Regions from separate parts of the Streptomyces sp. NPDC001732 genome, predicted to be linked through region 3. Evidence: riboswitches for the same ligand, from Rfam matches in the RefSeq annotation. Region 3 holds a riboswitch; each other region holds the start of a gene.
The links. Region 3 has a riboswitch for cobalamin ahead of ACWCXX_RS15205 (ribonucleoside-diphosphate reductase subunit alpha). Riboswitches for the same ligand answer to the same signal wherever they lie in the genome.
Positions count from the first base shown of each region.

Region 1: linked by a shared signal. The riboswitch ahead of ACWCXX_RS37425 (energy-coupling factor ABC transporter permease) and the one ahead of ACWCXX_RS15205 (ribonucleoside-diphosphate reductase subunit alpha) in region 3 are both predicted to bind cobalamin.
Region 2: linked by a shared signal. The riboswitch ahead of ACWCXX_RS11855 (cobalamin biosynthesis protein) and the one ahead of ACWCXX_RS15205 (ribonucleoside-diphosphate reductase subunit alpha) in region 3 are both predicted to bind cobalamin.
Region 4: linked by a shared signal. The riboswitch ahead of ACWCXX_RS01550 (prenyltransferase/squalene oxidase repeat-containing protein) and the one ahead of ACWCXX_RS15205 (ribonucleoside-diphosphate reductase subunit alpha) in region 3 are both predicted to bind cobalamin.

Region 1 covers NZ_JBSFFY010000091.1:2,584-7,378, forward strand. The annotation lists gene cbiQ (cobalt ECF transporter T component CbiQ) at 1-729, opposite strand, end outside; gene ACWCXX_RS37420 (energy-coupling factor ABC transporter substrate-binding protein) at 736-1,128, opposite strand; gene ACWCXX_RS37425 (energy-coupling factor ABC transporter permease) at 1,125-1,829, opposite strand; cobalamin riboswitch at 1,860-2,042, opposite strand; gene ACWCXX_RS37430 (Gfo/Idh/MocA family protein) at 2,238-3,104, shown strand; gene ACWCXX_RS37435 (ArsR/SmtB family transcription factor) at 3,568-4,515, shown strand.
Region 2 covers NZ_JBSFFY010000008.1:180,940-185,734, forward strand. The annotation lists gene ACWCXX_RS11845 (putative cobaltochelatase) at 1-92, opposite strand, end outside; gene ACWCXX_RS11850 (cobyric acid synthase) at 217-1,743, opposite strand; gene ACWCXX_RS11855 (cobalamin biosynthesis protein) at 1,740-2,783, opposite strand; cobalamin riboswitch at 2,928-3,056, opposite strand; gene ACWCXX_RS11860 (hypothetical protein) at 3,221-3,451, opposite strand; gene ACWCXX_RS11865 (anion permease) at 3,487-4,752, opposite strand.
Region 3 covers NZ_JBSFFY010000012.1:52,042-56,836, reverse strand. The annotation lists gene ACWCXX_RS15205 (ribonucleoside-diphosphate reductase subunit alpha) at 1-1,940, opposite strand, end outside; cobalamin riboswitch at 2,081-2,207, opposite strand; gene mctP (monocarboxylate uptake permease MctP) at 2,373-4,007, opposite strand; gene ACWCXX_RS15195 (DUF3311 domain-containing protein) at 4,004-4,258, opposite strand; gene ACWCXX_RS15190 (GntR family transcriptional regulator) at 4,531-4,795, opposite strand, start outside.
Region 4 covers NZ_JBSFFY010000001.1:372,629-377,423, reverse strand. The annotation lists gene ACWCXX_RS01560 (aldehyde dehydrogenase) at 1-986, opposite strand, end outside; gene ACWCXX_RS01555 (MBL fold metallo-hydrolase) at 1,206-2,246, shown strand; cobalamin riboswitch at 2,361-2,516, shown strand; gene ACWCXX_RS01550 (prenyltransferase/squalene oxidase repeat-containing protein) at 2,607-3,884, shown strand; gene ACWCXX_RS01545 (SCO2322 family protein) at 3,914-4,573, shown strand; gene ACWCXX_RS01540 (energy-coupling factor transporter transmembrane component T) at 4,570-4,795, shown strand, end outside.

The sequences.
Region 1 (4,795 bases), on a different contig from region 3:
TACGAGGGCGAGGACGGTCAGTGCCACGAGCAGTGCGAGGCTCGCCGCGGTGAAGGGGACGGAGACGCGGGCCTCGGGCACCAGGACGCGCAGGGTGCCGTCGTAGCCGCGGCCGGCGAGCCCGGCCTGGAGCCGCGCCGCCCGGTCGAAGGCCCGGACGAACGCGGTGGCGCCGAGCCCGCCGAGGGACCGCCAGGTGGCGGCCCGCGTGGTGTGCCCGAGCCGGGCCGCCTGCGCCTGACGGATCAGACGCACGGAATCGAGCAGCAGGAAGCTCATGCGGTACGTCACCAGGGCGACGTCCACGACCGGCGCGGGCACCCCGGCCCGCACCAGGCGCGGAAGCAGGTCGGACATCGGTGTGGTGAAGGCGAACAGCAGCACTCCCAGGGAGGCGGCCGAGGTGCGCAGCAGGAGTTCCCCCGCCCGGACCGGTCCGCCGTCGGCGAGGGCCACGAACCCGTCGGGGCCGCCGACCTGCACGAGCAGGGTGACCGCCCCGGTCACGCAGAACCCCAGCGGCACCCGGTACGCCCGCCACAGCCGTCGGCCCGGCACGCCCGCCGGGCCGACCAGCAGCACGAGCGCCGTCACCAGGACGAGGGCCGCGCCGGGCCAGGGCGGCAGCGAGATCGCGAGCACGGTGAGCCCGAGTCCGAGCACGGCCTTGTCCACGGGGTGACGGCGGCGCCAGCGGCTGCTGTGCGCCGCCTCGTCGATCGGCAGCACGCGGGCTCAGGCCCCTTCGACGGGGGAGCCCCCGGCGCCGACGGACGCACTCCCGGTGCCCTGCTGCGACTGTGGCCGGGTCTGTGCCTGGGACTGGGCGAGTTCCGCGCCCTGGCGGCGGCCCCGGCGGAGCCCGAAGTAGTAGGCGAGGACACCCGCGCCGAGCGCCGCCTGGAGGGCGAAGAGCGCCGACTCGATCTCGCCGGACGGCGGTTCGTACAGGGGCGAGAACCACGGTTCGTAGTCCGGTTCGATCTCGGTGATCGCCGTCTCCGCCTCGGCGTCGGCGCCCGCGAACGGCTCCTCCTTGTGGTCGCCGAGGCCGAGCACCAGCGGCAGCACCGCGAGCGCGGCCACGACGAGCAGCAACAGGGTGTTGATCTTCGCGTTACGGCTCATCGGGCCACTCCCTCGGGCGTGCCGGTCCGGTTCGCCCGGCCGGCCAGGAACACGCCCAGCCGGGTCAGTTCGCCCTTGCTGGACTGCACCAGCAGCCGCATCACGACCACCGTCAGCAGCCCCTCGCTCACCGCGAGCGGGATCTGGGTGACGGCGAAGATGGAGCCGAACTTGCCGAGCGCGCCCAGGAATCCGCTGCTCGGGTCGGGGAAGGCCAGCGCCAGCTGCACACTGGTGACGCAGTAGGTGGAGAGGTCGGCGACGAACGCGGCGAAGAACACCGCCACCATCAGCGGCACGTCGAACCGCCGCAGCAGCCGGTACAGCGCGTACCCGGCCCAGGGGCCGACGATCGCCATCGAGAAGACGTTGGCGCCGAGCGTGGTCAGGCCGCCGTGGGCCAGCAACAGCGCCTGGAAGAGCAGAGTGATGGTGCCGAGCACCGCCATGATCGGCGGCCGGAACAGGATGGCGCCCAGCCCGGTACCGGTGGGGTGCGAGCAACTCCCGGTGACCGAAGGGAGTTTCAGGGCCGACAGGACGAAGGTGAAGGCACCGGAGGCGCCGAGGAGCAGGGTGCTCTCCGGGTGCTCCTTGACCTCACGGGTGAGTGACCGTACTCCGTGTACGACGAACGGCGCGGACGCGACGCCCCAGGCGATCGCGTGCGCCGGAGGCAGAAAGCCCTCGGCTATGTGCATGGCTCAGTAGACCCTCTCCAGCACCTCGTGGATGGTTGACGCGCCTTGGCCGGTCTCCTGGCTGACGGGTACCACCGCCCGTGCTCCGCCTTCCCGGGTCCGAGGACCCAGTGGCTGCCCGCGAGGGCTGGAGCCGGACTTCCCGATCACAGTGGCGAGGGCCGCACCGGTATCACACCGGATTTCCCGTTCACCAAGGCGTGGTGACAGTAATGCCTGGCCCGGGGTGGTGACAAGCACGCCCGAAAGGGACGCGCGAGCACCGCGCGCCCGCGCCCGTACACGCCCGCGCGCCCGCGGGCGGGGGTCCGGTGGTGGGCGCGACGAGCCGCTCACCCCCTGTGCGAGACTCGGTGCCGCACCACGACCTGGCGGGCCGCCGGTCACCGTCGAAGGGAACGTCTCCGGATGCGCATCGGGATCGTCGGCACCGACAGCAGTCATGTCGATCAGATCGTCCGCCACCTCAACGTCGACGGGGCGGGCGGCGACGCACGCGTCGTGGCGCTCGGCGGTGGGCACGGCCCGCGCAACGACGCCCTGGCGGCCACCGGCGGGATCACGAAGATCGTCGACGAGCCCACCGGGCTGCTCGGGCTGGTCGACGCCGTCGTCGTCGCGGACCGGTACGGCGCGCGCCACCGCGAGCTGGCGGTCCCCTTCCTGGCCGAGGGCCTCGCGGTGTTCGTCGACAAACCGCTCGCCCACACCGTCGAGGACGCCCGGGTCATGATCGACACCGCGCTCGCCCACGACGCGCCGCTCACCTCGTTCTCGGCGCTCCGCCTGCTCCCCGAAACCGAGGAACTGGCGGCCCGGTCGGCGGCGAACGGCACTCCGCACCTGGTCGTCGTGTCCGGGCCCGCCGACCCCGACAGCGAGTACGACGGGATCTTCTTCTACGGCATCCACGCGGTGGACCTCGCCCTCCGGCTCGCCCCCGGAGCGGTCTCCGGCATCCGCACGGACCTCACCGAAACCACCGTCACCGCGTCGTTCACCGCGGGCGGCACCCGGGTGGTCGTGAACCTCGTCCGGCCGGGCAGCACGGAGCAGATCCCGTTCCACGCGATGGTGTTCACCCGCGAGGCCATGGTCCAGCGGAGGATCGTTCCCGGCGCGGACTACTGCGTGCCGGGCCTCGAAGCGTTCCTGGAGATGGCCCGTACGGGCAGGCCACCCATCGGCCCCGAGGACCTGCTGCGCCCCGTCGAGGTGCTGGAAACCGTCGCCGCAGCCCTGCGCGAGGCGTCCGCCGGCTCCCGGACGGGGTGAGCCGAGCCCGTCGCGACCACGTCGGCGAGAGGTGCCGAGCGGGCCGGAAACGGGTTGCGGCGGAGTGTCGGAAGAGGAACCGGCAAGTGTCCACCGGAGGGCTGTTGGCCTGGTCGAAGGCGCTTCCGGTGCGTCTTTCGGCGTGAGGTCGACACACTTTCGGGCACCATGCCCGGGGCGAACCGCATGACTTTCCGTGGCCGCCCGCTCGCCCCGGGCGACGGCCGTGTGACCTGGGGCACAACGTTCTTGACAGCCGCCCGGCGGGTGCCGAAAGCTCATGCATCATTGGTCTGGACCACGAGGGGTGGGCGGGGTTCGTGTGCGAGCCGTTATGTGCTTCAGGTGTGGACGTGCCACTCGCCGGATGCGAACTCCATTTCAGAACAAGGCAGTTGACGTACCGTCAGATCTTCGCCGAAGTGCGTGTACCGGCGCGTCCGCATGCGGGCCGGGAGGGTTGATGGACCGGCGGCAGCCCGATGTACGGCTCGCGTTGTGCGATCTGTGGCAGGTGTTCGGTGCCGTCGCGCTGCTGGCCCGTTACGGTCCCGACGCTCCCTGGCCCCATCGCTCCTGGGCCCGCGAGGCGTACGGGGCGCTGACGCCGCGTCTGAGGGCCGTGGCCGCCCTGGCCCGGCCCCGCGGGCGCGTCCCCTCGTTCCTGGGAGCGGGCTTCGCCTCGCGGCGAGCGAGGATCGCCGAGGAGCTCCACGACCTGGCGCGCACACCGGCCGCACTGGTCCGCGACGAGATCACCAGGGAGTACCCGACGGCCGTCGAGGACCCCTTGATCGCCGCGCTGCTCCATGACCCGAGGACGCAACTCCGTTACCTGTCGGCAGAGTTCGCGAACTTCTGGCAGGCCGCGATCGAGCCGCGCGAGGCCGGACTGGCGCGTTGCCTGGAGGAGGAGATCCTCTTCCGCTCCCGCACTCTGGCGATGAGCGGGGGAGCGGCACTCCTCCACGAACTGGGGCTGCCGTCCGAACGCACCGACGGCGCGGACCGGGTGACCGCCGTGCCGATGATGTTCGCGGACGGCACCCCCTGGTGGTCGGCCGTCGGCGGACGGACCGCGGTCTCCTTCGCGGCACGGGGAGCGGGACTCCTGCACACCGACCCGAAACAGGACGGCACCGTGCAGGACCGGCGCGAGGACCGCCTCGCGATCCTGCTGGGCAGGGGGCGCGCCTCGGTCGTGCGCGAACTGGCCGAACCGATCACCACCTCCGCGCTCGCCGACCATCTGGGGCTCGCCGCGAGCACGGTCTCCCAGCACCTCTCGGCACTCGTCTCGGCCGGTGTGGTGCAACGCCACCGGGCCGGTACGCGCGTCCTGTACGAACTGAACCGTTCGGGCGTGACACTGACACAGTGTCTGACGGGCCAACAGGCACCGCAGGGCTGACCGACGGGTCCGACGGACTCCGCGAGAAACCCAACACCGGGTACGGCGCTCCGAGCCGGGCCCGGTGTTGTGTTTTGCCGCGTCCCCCGCCGGGCCCGGTGTTGCATCTTCCGCGATCCTCGCGACGCTCGCCGGCCCGGTGCCGAGCCTGGCCGGAACGTGGTGCCACCTGTGCCCCAAAGCGCGATGTCACGCCTCTCACCAGCGGTTGCGCCGGAAACCGGCGGGCCGGCCCGGCCCACCGCCGGGACGATTCGGCGTACACCGAAAGGCTTGGCGG
Region 2 (4,795 bases), on a different contig from region 3:
CCGCCGATGGCGGGCGATACGGCGTTCAGCAGCAGCCCGAGCCGGAGATCGTCCTGTCCGACGACGGCGGTGAAGGGGTACGGCGTACTCACGGTGCCTCCTTGGGGGAACGAGGGGGTGGCGGTCCCGCCGGTGTCCGGGGGGCCGGGGCGGTGGCCCGGACCGGCGGCAGCGGCCCCGCCCCGGACGCTCCCGGCACGGTGCCCGAAGGGGTGTTCATGTGCGCGCCCCGGGTGCCGCGGGCGCGCCGGGAGGAAGGAAGGGCAGCCCCGACGGCGCACCCGACTCGATGAGCCGCAGCAGCGCGTCGGTGTCCGCGTACTCCTCGACGAGGTCGCCGAGACGGTCGAGCTGCTCCTCCCGCAGCGCGCCGAAGACGGTGTCGGGGGCGGGGACGAAACGCCGGCCCGCGGCCCGCGCGACCTCGGCCAGGAAACGGCGGCGGAACGCGTCGCTCTCCAGCGAGCCGTGCCAGTGCGTGCCCCACACGGCGCCGACCCGGCACCCGTCCAGGAACGCCTCCCCGCCGCGCACGTCCGCGACGCCGTGGTGGATCTCGTACCCCTCGACGGGTGCGCCGAGCGCCTCGCCGACGGGGCGGGCGAGGGTCTTCTCGCGGTCGAAGCGGACGCGCACGGGCAGCAGTCCCAGGCCCTCGACCCGTCCCGCCCGGGACTCCACCTCGTCCTCGATGCGCTCGCCGAGAACCTGGAAGCCGCCGCAGATGCCGAGCACCGGCAGCCCTTCGGCCGCGCGCCGCACCAGCGCGTCGGCGAGGCCGCGTTCGCGCAGCCAGGCCAGCGCCTTCACGGTGCCGCGGGTTCCCGGCACCACGACGAGGTCGGCGTCGGACAGCTCCTCGGCCCGGTCCACGAACCGGACGACGACGCCGGGTTCGGCGGCCAGCGCGTCCACGTCGGTGAAGTTCGACATCAGGGGCACCGCGCACACCGCGACGCGCAGCACGTCCTCGCCGTGCGGCGGGGCGACGACCGACTCGCGCACGGCGCCGCGCAGCGAGACCCGCAGGCCGTCCTCCTCGTCGATGCCGAGGCCGTGGGCGAAGGGCAGCACCCCGTACGTCCGCCGCCCGGTGATGTCCCGCAGCATCTCCAGGCCCGGCTCCAGCAGCGACACGTCGCCGCGGAACTTGTTCACCAGGTAACCCGCGATCAGCGACTGGTCCTCGGGGGCCAGCAGCGCCGTCGTGCCGAAGAACGAGGCGAAGACACCGCCGCGGTCGATGTCGCCGACCACCACCACGGGGAAGCCCGCCGCCCGCGCGACGCCCATGTTCACGATGTCGGTGCGCCGCAGATTGATCTCGGCCGGGCTGCCCGCCCCTTCGCAGATCACCGCGTCGTACGTGCCCCGGAGCTGCTCCAGGCAGTCCACGACCGTGGAGAGCAGCGCCTGCTGCCGGCCACCGTGGTAGCCGCGGGCGCTCATCTCGCCGACCGGCTTCCCCATCAGGACGACCTGGCTGGAGCGGTCGCTGCCCGGCTTGAGCAGGACCGGGTTCATCAGCGCGGTCGGCTCCACCCGGGCGGCCTGGGACTGCATGGCCTGGGCGCGCCCGATCTCGGCGCCCTCGCGGGTGACGAACGAGTTCAGCGACATGTTCTGCGCCTTGAAGGGCGCCACCTTCACGCCCCGGCGCACGAGCCAGCGGCAGATGCCCGCGGTGACGACGCTCTTGCCCGCGTCGGAGGTGGTTCCGGCGATCAGCAGTCCGCCGCTCATGGGTTTCTCCGTCCTGGGGTACGAGGTCCTGGGGTGCGAGGCTCCGGCGTGCGGGGTCCTGCCGTGTCCGTCCCGGCCGTTCGCCGCCCCGCGATCCGCCGGGCGGCGAACGACACGCCCAGCCGGCCCGCCACGCACAGGCCCAGGGCCAGCGCGCCCACCCGGCGCGACAGCCGTACCGCGCGCTCGATGTCCGCGGTCTCCACCGCCCGCCCGGCCTCCCCGTTGAGCACGGGACGGTGCTCGACCCGGCCGCCGTACGCGAGGGTTCCGCCGAGCCGTACGCCGAGCGCGCCCGCGAACGCGGCCTCCACAGGGCCCGCGTTGGGGCTCGGGTGCCGGTCGGCATCGGACCGCCAGGCCCGTGCCGCCGCGCCCGGCCGGCCTCCCGCGGCCACGGCGAGCAGGGCGGTGAGCCGGGCGCCGGGCCAGCCCGCGAGGTCGTCGAGACGGGCCGAGGCCCAGCCGTAGCGCCGGTACCGGGGCGACTTGTGGCCGACCATGGCGTCCAGGGTGTTGACGGCCCGGAAACCGGCCAGTCCGGGCACCCCGCCCAGCGCACCCCACACCAGGGCGCCGACCACGGCGTCCGAGGTGTTCTCGGCCACGGACTCCACCACGGCGCGGGCGATCTGCGGCCCGTCGAGGGACTGCGGGTCGCGCCCGCACAGATGCGGCAGCCGCTCGCGGGCCCGCTCGATGTCACCGGCCGCCAGGGCGTCGCCGATGGCCCGCGCCTCGCGTCCCAGGGAGGTGCCGCCGACGACGGACCAGGTGGTGGCGGCGGTCAGTACGACGGATGCGGCGGGGCGGTCGCGCAGGGCGCGGGCGACCAGCGCGGCACCACCCGCGGCGCCCCCGGCGCAGACGAGGGTGTGCAGCGCGCCCCACCCGCGGTGGTCGTGCCACAGACGGCGCTCGACACCCGCCGCGGCCCGCCCGAACACGGCCACCGGATGCCCCCTGCGGGGGTCACCGAGCAGCAGGTCGCCGAGCAGACCGGCGGCGGCGCCGTACGCGAAGACGCGGTCGGCTCGCACGCTCAACCGGCCGTCGTGCCTCGAAGGATCGCGGTACGGGCGGCTCTCGGCGAGAGCGCCACGACAACGGACGCACGGCAGCCAGGCATGGCGATATGTCCTCACTCAGGGTCCGCGCCCTGGTTCGACGTGACCGGCGACGAGAGTCTCCTGGCTCCCGGATCCGCGGTTCCCCCGGCCTTCCAGCCCGCTCGCGCGCGCCGTGACTTCCGGTGTGGGGGACCGCTCCCCGGTGACAGTGGCGGGACCGCGCCGGATTCGCACCGGCTTCCTCTGCTGTCGCCGTGATTGGCTCCGGCAGTCCACCACGCCCCCCGAACGCCCGTCAACCTGCCGTTGACCTGCGGCGGTGCAGTGTGCTGAGACCCACATCGCCCCGGGCACACCACGACGGGCCGGACACCTCGCAGGTGTCCGGCCCGTCGTGGTGTGCGGGTTCAGGCGACGATCAGGAAGATCCCGTACGCGACCGCCGCCGCGCACAGCGCGAAGCAGGCGTACGCCCCGGCGCGGGCCAGCAGCAGCGAGCCGCCGGAGCCGCCCTGGGCCGCCGGTTCGGCCTGCTTGGAGAGGCCGACGATGCCGAGGGTGAAGAGGCCCACCAGAGCGACGGTGACCACGAGGGAGACGCCGAACACGGAACCGAGGGCTGCCCAGTCGATTTTCATGCTGAATCCTTAGACGGCCGGCCTGGAGGGCCCGCTCAGACGGTGGCGGGTCGCGCCGGGTCCTGGGTGGATCCGGCCGGGGCCGGAATGGTGGTCATGAGGTTCTGGGCCGGTGCCTGGGCCAGGGTGGGCGGCGGGCTGACGGCGGCGATGGCCGTGGTGACCACGCCCGCGGGCTCGACCTCGGCGTCCGACGGGGCGACGTCGCCGTGGCCGACCGGCTTGCGGCGCGAGATCAGCCAGATCGAGCCGGAACCCACGACCAGCAGCGCCGCGACGACCACGACACCCCAGGTGCCCTGCTTGGTGAGGAGCTCCGCGCCCGCGCCGACCAGACCGGCGGCCGGGAGGGTCAGGCCCCAGGCGACGAACATCCGGGTGGCGGTGGACCAGCGGACCACACCGCCCTGCCGGCCGAGGCCCGCGCCCATCACGGCGCCGGAGCAGGACTGGGTGGTGGAGAGGGAGAAGCCGAGGTGCGAGGAGGCCAGGATGACCGTGGCCGCACTGGTCTGGGCGGCGAAGCCCTGCGGCGGCTTGAGGTCGGTGAGGCCGCTGCCCATGGTGCGGATGATGCGCCAGCCGCCCAGGTAGGTGCCGAGGGCGATGGCCATGCCGGCGGACACGATCACCCAGACCGGCGGGTTGGAGCCGGGGTTCAGGACGCCGCCGGTGACCAGGGCCAGGGTGATGATGCCCATGGTCTTCTGCGCGTCGTTGGTGCCGTGGGCGAGGGAGACCAGTCCGGCCGAGGCGATCTGACCGGCGCGGTAGCCCTTGGCGGTGGCCTTCTCCTGGGCGTCGTTGCGGATCTTCCCGCCGATCCGGTACGTCAGCCTGGTGGCCAGCAGCGCGGCCAGCCCGGCGACGATCGGGGCGGCGACCGCGGGGAGCAGCACCTTGGTGACGACGGTGCCGCCGTTGACGGAGGACCAGCCGGCCGACATGACGGCCGCGCCGATCAGACCGCCGAACAGGGCGTGCGAGGAGCTGGACGGCAGTCCGACCAGCCAGGTCAGCAGATTCCACAGGATGGCGCCGACGAGTGCCGCGAAGATCACTTCTGTTCGCAGCCCGTCCTCGTTGATGATCCCGCCGGAGATCGTCTTGGCGACCTCCACCGACAGGAACGCGCCGACGAGGTTGAGAACGGCGGACATGGCCACCGCTGTCTTCGGTCTGAGAGCACCGGTCGAGATGGTCGTCGCCATCGCGTTCGCGGTGTCGTGGAAACCGTTCGTGAAATCGAACACTAGAGCTGTCACGATCACAATCGCGAGGAGCAGCGTGATGTGTTCCATTTACCCAGGCAATCGTTCGACGTCATTGGTAGGTGGACCGTAG
Region 3 (4,795 bases):
CTGAGCGTCTCGCGCTTGAAGAGGTTGGAGACCTGCGGCTCGATGCACTCGTACACGCCCGCGATCGAGGCGATCGTCGCCGTCGGCGCGATGGCCAGCAGCAGCGAGTTGCGCATCCCGGTCCGCGCGACCCGGGCGCGCAGCGCCTCCCAGCGCTCCGGCCAGTTCAGCTCGGTGTCGTAGTGGTCGGGGTGCAGCACCCCGCGCGCCGCCCGCGTCCCGGACCAGGCGGGCAGCGGACCCGATCGCTCTGCGAGGTCGCAGGACGCCTCGTACGCGGCGAGCATGATCCGCTCGGAGATCTTCGTGGAGAGCGCGCGGGCCGCGGGGGAGTCGAACGGCAGCCGCAGCTGGAAGAAGACGTCCTGGAGCCCCATGGCGCCCAGGCCCACCGGACGCCACTTGGCGTTGGAGCGGCCCGCCTGCTCGGTCGGGTAGAAGTTGATGTCGACGACCCGGTCCAGGAAGGTCACCGCGGTGCGGACGGTGGCGTCCAGCCGCTCCCAGTCGAGGTCGCCGTCGACGACGAACGCGCCGAGGTTGACCGAGCCCAGGTTGCAGACGGCCGTCTCGCCGTCGTCGGTGACCTCCAGGATCTCCGTGCACAGGTTCGACGAGTGGACGACACGGCCCGGCTCGGCGGTCTGGTTCGCGGTCCGGTTGGCGGCGTCCTTGAACGTCATCCAGCCCTGGCCGGTCTGGGCGAGGGTGCGCATCATCCGGCCGTACAGCTCACGGGCGGGCATCGACTTGCGGGCCAGCCCCTTCGCCTCGGCGGCCCGGTACGCGGCGTCGAACTCCTCGCCCCACAGGTCCACCAGCTCGGGCACGTCGGCGGGCGAGAACAGCGACCAGTGGCTGTCCGCCTCGACCCGGCGCATGAACTCGTCCGGGATCCAGTGCGCCAGGTTGAGGTTGTGCGTGCGCCGCTGGTCCTCGCCCGTGTTGTCCCGCAGCTCCAGGAACTCCTCGACGTCCGCGTGCCAGGTCTCCAGGTAGACGGCGGCGGCGCCCTTGCGGCGACCGCCCTGGTTGACCGCGGCGACGGAGGCGTCGAGCGTCTTCAGGAACGGCACGATGCCGTTGGAGTGCCCGTTGGTGCCGCGGATCAGCGAACCCCGGGAACGGATGCGGGAGTACGGCAGGCCGATGCCGCCGGCGTGCTTCGAGAGCCGGGCCACCTGGTGGTAGCGGTCGTAGATCGAGTCCAGCTCGTCGAGCGGGGAGTCCAGCAGGTAGCAGGAGGACATCTGCGGGTGCCGGGTGCCGGAGTTGAAGAGGGTGGGCGAGGAGGGCAGGTAGTCGAGCCGGCTCATCAGCCCGTACAGCGCCGCGACCTCGTCCACGGCGCGCGGGGAGTCGTCCTCGGCGAGCCCGGACGCGACCCGGAGCATGAAGTGCTGCGGGGTCTCGACGACCTGGCGGGTGTGCGGGTGGCGCAGCAGATAGCGGCTGTGCAGGGTCCGCAGCCCGAAGTAGCCGAAGCGGTCGTCGGCGCCGTCGGCGAGCGCACGCTCCACCAGCGCGTCGAGGGCGGCCGCGTTGCGGGCGACGAAGCCCGCCGTGCGGTCCGCGATCAGGCCCTCGCGGTGTCCGACGGCGACCGAGGCGGAGAAGGAGACGGCGCCCTGTCCGGCGGCCTCGTCCGCGATGGCGCGGGTCAGCAGCCGGGCGGCGAGCCGGGAGTAGGCGGGGTCCTCGGAGATCAGCCCGGCGGCGGCCTCCGTGGCCAGCGAGCGCAGCTCGGCCTCGTCCGCCCGTGCGCTGCGGCCGCGCAGCGCGGCGGCGGCGACGCGCCCGGGGTCGGTGTCGGGCAGATCGGCGGTGAGGTCGGTCAGGGTCCGCAGCAGCGCGGCCCCCGGTCCGTCGTGTGCGGCTGCCCCGGAATCGGCGGCCGTGGACGCGGCGACTGAAGCCGGATCGGCTGGCGCGATGGTCACGTGGTGCTCTCCCTCGCTCGGCTCGGGGCCGGCGGGGGAACGGGGCAGCCGGACGGGCGCGCACCCGGGACGGGGCGGCACTCCGTACGGCGTCCGCCGGCCCAACCGCGAGGCCCGGACGTCTGGCATCCGGTTCGGTCGAGCCGGATGCGCTGTCGGCAGGTCCTCGGACTTGTTCGGGGTACGCGAATGCGCACCGATCACACCGTTGCGGGACAGTTCCGGATTCGCACCGGATTCCCCTGCGGCGACAGCGAGGATGAGCATACATGTGGGGGCCACCCGATGAGGCAGCCCCCAGATGTTGTGTCGGCCGACTCATGTCTGGCCAAGCAGGAAGTGCCCGTGGGCCTTCCGGGAACGGCGGACGGCCCGCCCCGCTCCCTTGCGGCAGGGGCGGGGACGGGCCGTCCCGGGGGGCCGGAGCGACCGTCAGTGGCCGCCGGGCGCCCCCACCGTGGCCGGCGGAAGCTCCACCTGGACGCCCGGGTCGCCCGCGTCGGCCGTGTAGTCGGACGGCGAGGTCTCGTCGACCCCGGCGGGTGCCTTCAGCGCGTTCAGGACGAAGGTGAGCACCACCACGACCACCACGTTCAGCACGAACGCGGTGAGACCGATGTAGCCGATCTCGCCGAGGCCGGGGATCTCCTTGGACGAGCCGCCGAAGTGCTTCTGCGTCGGCGAGGCGACCCCGTACGCGGCCACCGTCCCGTACACCATGCCGACCGCCCAGCCCGCGAGCAGCGCCCAGCGGTGGAACCAGCGGGTGAACAGGCCGCCGACCAGGGCCGGCATCGTCTGGAGGATCCAGATCCCGCCGAGCAGCTGGAAGTTGATCGCGACCGTCTTGTCCATCGTGAGGACGAAGACGAGCGCGCCGACCTTGACGAGCAGCGAGACCAGCTTGGAGACCTTGGTCTCCTGCTCCGGGCTCGCGTCCGGCTTCAGGAAGTCCTTGTAGATGTTGCGGGTGAAGAGGTTGGCCGCGGCGATCGACATGATCGCGGCGGGCACCAGCGCACCGATGCCGATCGCGGCGAACGCGACGCCCGCGAACCAGGCCGGGAACATGTTCTCGAACAGCTGCGGAATGGCCAGCTGCCCGTTGTCCACCTTGATCCCGGCGGCGATCGCCATGAAGCCGAGCAGCGCCAGCAGGCCCAGCATCAGCGAGTACAGCGGCAGGATCGTGGTGTTGCGCCGGATCACGTCACGGCTGCGGCTGGAGAGCGTCGCCGTGATCGAGTGCGGATACATGAAGAGCGCCAGGGCCGAGCCCAGTGCCAGGGTGGCGTATCCCCAGTGGCCCGCCTCGCCCGGTGCGAGCGCGCCGCGCGGTTTGCCGGTGGCCGGGTTGGTCTGCGAGAACGCCTCGCCCGCCTTGGCGAAGATGTCGTCGAAGCCGCCCAGCTTGATCGGGATGTAGATGATCGCCACCGCGATGACCAGGTAGATCAGCCCGTCCTTGACGAACGCGATCAGCGCGGGCGCCCGCAGCCCGGAGGAGTAGGTGTACGCGGCGAGCACCGCGAACGCGATCAGCAGCGGCAGGTCCTTGACGAACCAGTGGGTGTTCTCGCCGCCGCCGACGCCCATCACGTCCAGCACCGCCTGGATGCCGACGAGTTGGAGCGCGATGTACGGCATCGTGGCGAGGATGCCGGTGAGGGCGACCGCCAGCGAAAGGCCCTTCGAGCCGAACCGGCCGCGCACGAAGTCCGAGGTGGTGACGTACCCGTGCTTGTGCGAGACCGACCACAGCCGGGGCAGGAAGGTGAAGATCAGCGGGTACACGAGGATCGTGTACGGCACGGCGAAGAAGCCGGCCGCGCCCGCCGCGTAGATCGCCGCGGGAACGGCGACGAAGGTGTACGCGGTGTACAGGTCGCCGCCGAGCAGGAACCAGGTGACCCAGGTGCCGAACGACCGTCCGCCCAGGCCCCATTCGTCGAGACTGGCCTCGTTCTCCGCCTTGCGCCAGCGGGCCGCCATGAACCCCATGACCGTGACCGCGACGAAGAAGAAGATGAAGACGCCGAGCGCGACGCCGTTCACGCCGTCCTTCATGAGGAGGCACCTCCCTTGCGGGAGCGCTGGTCACGCTGCCACAGCTTGTACGCGACCATCGTGAGCGCGGTGGAGATCAGCACCCAGAGCATCTGGTACCAGTAGAAGAACGGAATGCCGATGAAGGCGGGGTCCACCTTCGCGTAGGAACTCACCCAGAGCATCGCCACGAACGGGGCAATGAGACAGAGGGCGATGACCACGCGCACGGGTGTGACGATGGGTGGTTTCTCTTCGGGTTCTGCTGGCATGAGGCGGTTTCGTCCCCTCGCTGGTTACCTCGTGATGGGCAGGAAATGTAAGCGAGCCTCCGGTCAGCGTCACCCCTGTCCGCATTGCGGTCCGGCAACGGTGCGTCGAGTGGGCGTATACGCACGATGAACGGTCATGGGCGCAGTGCTGGTCCGTACCAGGGGGCGGGGGAGCGGCATGCGAAGACCCCCGTGGAGCGGTGCTCCGCGGGGGTCTTGGAAGGTGGGGGCGGCGGGGTGATGGCCGGAATTGGCCGCCGCCCCGTCCGTGTTCAGTCGGTGGGCCGCTTCAGACGCGCCACGAACTTGTACCGGTCGCCCCGGTAGACCGAGCGCACCCACTCCACCGGCTCGCCCCGCCCGTCGAGCGAGTGCCGGGACAGCATCAGCATCGGCAGGCCCACGTCCGTACCGAGCAGACCGGCCTCGCGCGGGGTGGCCAGCGAGGTCTCGATGGTCTCCTCGGCCTCCGCCAGCCGCACGTCGTACACCTCCGCCAGCGCGGTGTAGAGCGAGGTGTACTTCACCAGTGAACGG
Region 4 (4,795 bases), on a different contig from region 3:
AGGGGGCCGAGTTCCGTGGCCGGGTCGAGCGGGTCGCCGATCTTCAGCGCACCCGCCGCGGCGGCGAACGCCTCGGCCGTCTCCTCGTACCGGGAGCGCGGCACGAGGATGCGGGTCTGGGCCACGCACGCCTGGCCGTTGATCATCCAGGCGAAGGGGACGATGCCGGCGACGGCGGTGTCCAGGTCGGCGTCCGGGAGGATCACGGCGGCGGACTTGCCGCCCAGTTCCAACGTGACGCGGGTGAGGTTGCGGGAGGCGACCTCCATCACCCGGCGCCCGGCGGCGACGGACCCGGTGAACGACACCTTGTCGACGCCCGGATGCCCGACCAGGTACTCGCTGACCTCCCGGTCGGCCGGCAGGATCGACAGCACCCCCGCCGGGAGCCCGGCATCCGCGGCGATCTCGGCCAACAGGTAGGCGTCCAGCGGGGATTCGGGCGAGACCTTGAGGACCGCGGAGCAGCCGGCCAGCAGCGCGGGCGCGAGCTTGGCGGCGGCGGTGAACTGCGGGACGTTCCACGGCACCACCGCCGCGACCACCCCCACCGGCTCCCGGCGCACCAGCAGCGGTCCGAGCACCCCGGTCCGCCGCTCCTCGTACGGGAAGGTGCGGGCGACGGCGATCGCCGCGTCCCACACCATCATCGCGGCGAGCGCCTGCACCATGACGCTCGACGTGTACGGGGTGCCGTTCTGCGCGCTGATGACCCGGGCGATCTCCTCGTACCGGACGGCGAACGCGTCCTTGATCCGGGTCACCACCGCGATCCGCTCGTCCAGGGTCATCCGCGGCCACGGCCCCTCGTCGAACGCCCGCCGGGCGGCGGCGACGGCCCGGTCCACGTCCGCCTCGCCGGCGTGCGGCACGCGCCCGATGACCTGCTCGGTGTGGGGCGACACGACCTCGATGACGTCCCGGCCCAGCGGATCGACCAACTCCCCGCCGATGAACAGTTTTCCGTGTTCGACAAGCTCGGTCATGGCTGCTGCCTCCCGCGAACCGGTACGATAGCTGACTACCCGTCAAAACTGATACCAGTTCCAGTTCCAGGAGTCCACGGACGCGCGCACGGACCCCGACCCGAAGCGAATGGTCGACCGGGGCTACCAATGGAACAGGTTCTCGTTACAGTGGGCTCGGTGCACCGCACAGCCGTACGTCCGGTACGCCGACCAGGCCGCGGAGAGACGGGGAAGCCCATGACTCAGGTGACCGACCACGGCGGGGGCGTGCACAGCGTCAAGGTGCCGATCCCGGACAACCCGCTGGGCCACACCCTCGTGCACGTCCTGGACACCGATCGCGGGCCGGTCCTGATCGACACCGGCTGGGACGACCCCGGGGCGTGGGACACGCTCACCGCGGGGCTGACCGCCGTGGGGACAGACGTCGGCGAGATCCACGGCGTGGTCGTCACCCACCACCATCCCGACCACCACGGCCTGTCCGGGCAGGTGCGCGAGGCCTCCGGCGCCTGGATCGCCATGCACCCGGCGGACACCGAGATCGTGCGCCGCACCCGCGAGTCGGAACCCGGCACCTGGCTGACGTATCTCGTGGGCAAGCTCACCGCGGTCGGGGCGCCCGAGACGCACCTCGCGCCGTTGCGGGCCGCCGCGGCCGAGAGGAGCGCGAGGAGCACCCTGCCCGGACTGCGGGCCGCGCTCCCGGACCGGGAGATCGTGCCCGGTGAGCTGCTGGACCTGGCCGGACGCCGGCTGCGGGCCGTCTGGACGCCCGGCCACACGCCGGGGCACGTCTGTCTGCATCTGGAGGAGGAGCATCCGGGGAACCTGCCGGGCCGGGGCCGGCTCTTCTCGGGGGATCACCTGCTGCCGGGGATCAGTCCGCACATCGGGCTGTACGAGGACCCGGACGACGCCACGGTCACCGATCCCCTCAGCGACTACTTCGCCTCGCTGGAGCGCGTCGGGCGGCTCGGGGTCGCGGAGGTGCTGCCCGCGCACCAGCACGCGTTCACCGACGCGGCGGGCCGGGTGCGGGAGCTCCTCGACCACCACGAGGAGCGGCTGGCCGGGCTGCTCGGGCTGCTGGCCGTCCCGCTGACCCCGTGGGAGCTGGCCGAGCGGATGGAGTGGAACCGGCCGTGGGCGCAGATCCCGTACGGCTCGCGGAACATCGCCGTCTCCGAGGCCGAGGCGCATCTGCGGCGACTGGTGAAGCTGGGGCGCGCGGAGGCGGTGGCGGGGAGCGAGCCGGTGAGGTACGTCGCGGTGTGAGGCGCGGCACGGGGGTGGTGCGAGGGGCCTCGTGGGGTGAGGGGCGGCACGGGAGTGGTGCGAGGGGCCTCGTGGTGTGAGCAACGGAGCACGGGACGGGCAGAAGGCCTTCTGGGGGCGCCCGGTAGAGTGAGCGGGTCGTCATCATGCCCGTTCAGGGGGAAGCCGGTGCGAATCCGGCACTGACCGCGCAACCGTGAGCCGTCGTCGCAGGCGGTGAGTCGGAATGCCCTGTCCGAGGTCGTGACCGGCTCGCGCCACCGGACCCCCGGTGGCCGGCACCGTCGAGGTATACGGGGCCGAGCCCGGTACCTGAGCGTGCCTGTGCCCGGTTCCGTACCAGGAGAGGCCCCGCACGCCATGACCGTACGCCGCAGCGTCGCAACGCTCGCCGCCACCGCAGCCGTGCTCTGTGCTGCCGCTGCCCCGGTCGCCGTCGCGGCACCGTCCCCCACTCCCCCGCCCTCCACCGCCCTGCCGTCCGGGCTGTACGGCACGAAGGACCCCACCTACGACGGGGTGTGGCGGCAGTCGCTGTCCTTCCTCGCGCAGAAGCTCGAAGGAGTCACCCCGGCCGCGAAGTCGGTGGACTGGCTGATCTCCCAGCAGTGCGCCAACGGCGCGTACGCCGCGTACCGGCCCGACGCCTCCCGGCCGTGCGACACGAAGACGGTGCTGGACACCAACGCCACCGCGGCCGCCGCCCAGGCGCTGGCCGAGGTGGGCGGCCACCCCGAGATCGTGAACAACGCGGTGCGCTGGCTGAAGTCCGTGCAGAACGAGGACGGCGGCTGGGGCTACGCCGTCGGTGCGCCCAGTGACGCCAACTCCACCTCCCTGGTGATCGGCGCCCTCGCCCGGCAGGGGCAGCGGATCGCCGACATCACGACGCCCGGCGGCAAGACCCCCTACGACCCGCTGCTCGCCCTCGCGATCCCGTGCGGCGGCGAGGACGGCGGCGCCTTCGCCTACCAGCCCGACAAGAAGGGGAAGCTCGTCGCGAACGCGGACGCCACCGCGGCCGCCGTGCTCGGCACGATGGGCAAGGCCCTGGCCGTGGGGAACAACGCCGCGGGCAAGACGCCCAGCACCTGCCGCCCCGGGGACGACCCCACCCCCGAGCAGGCCGCGCAGAACGGCGCCCACTACCTCAAGAACGCCCTCGCCGAGCACGGCCGACTGAACGCGCCGCCGATGCCGGGGGCCGCCGACACGACGCCGCAGCCGGACTTCGGCAACACCGCGGACGCGGTCGTCGCACTGTCCGCGTCCGGTCACCAGAACGAGGCGGACGGAGCCGTGGCCTGGCTGAAGAAGAACGCCCGGGACTGGGCCGAGCAGAACGGTCCCGCCGCCTACGCGCAGCTGATCCTGGCCGCGCACGCCACCGGCAACGACGCCCGGGACTTCGGCGGCGTCGACCTGGTCGCCCGGCTGAACGCGAACGGCCCCGCGCCCGCCTCCGTGGTGACGCCCGACCCGGCCGGCGACACCGGGTACGTGCCCACGGAGCAGGACCAGGTCCACAGCGGCGACGACGTGATCGGGGGCGTGTGGTGGTACGTCGGCATCGGCCTCGTCCTCTCGGCGGTCGCGTTCTTCCTGATCAGCGGACGCCGGAAGAACCAGCAGTCGTGAGGCGGGCGGGAAGGGCCGGCGCGCTGCTGATGGTGCTGGGCGCCGTCCTGGCCGTGCTCGGCGCGGGGACGGCCCATGCGACGGGCTACCGGTACTGGTCGTTCTGGGAGGGCTCCGGCACCGGCTGGACGTACGCCACCCAGGGCCCGTCCCTGGTCCGGCCGGACGACGGCACGGTGCAGGGCTTCCGGTTCGCGGTGAGCGAGGACTCCCAGGACGCCGCGAAGCCGCGCCGCGCCCCCGACTTCGCGAAGATCTGCGCGGGCACTCCGGCCCGGGACGGCACCAAGCGGATCGCGCTCGTCATCGACGCGGGCACGGCGGCGGACGCCCCGTCCGGACAGGCACCGCCCGCGCCGCGCACCGCGTGCGCGCGGGTCGCCCCCGACGCCAGCTCCGCCGAGGCGCTCGCCTCGGTGGCCGAGCCGCTGCGCTACAGCAGCGACGCGATGCTCTGCGGCATCTCGGGCTACCCGCGCTCGGGCTGCGGCGAGCAGGTCTCGGACGACGGCCGCGGGGCACCGTCCGTGTCCGCCTCCGGTGCCACGTCCCCGGCCGGTTCCGGCACCGCCTCCGACGCCACGGACGGCTCCGGTGGCGGCCCGTCCGCCGGAGTGTTCGTCGGCGCCGCCGCCGTGCTGCTCCTCGGTGTCGCCGCGGTCGTGCGGGCCCGCCGCCGGCACGGATGACCGCCCCCGACCAGGCGGGACTTCCGAAACACGCCCTGGCTCCCGCCGCGACCCGGAGCAACGCCGTGCCCGCCGGGGCCTGGTGGCTGTGGGCGCTCGGGCTGGCCACCGCCGCGTCCCGGACCACCAACCCGCTGCTGCTGGGGCTGCTGGTGGCGGTGGCCGGTTATGTGGTCGCGGCGCGCCGCACGGACGCGCCGTGGGCCCGCTCGTACGGGACGT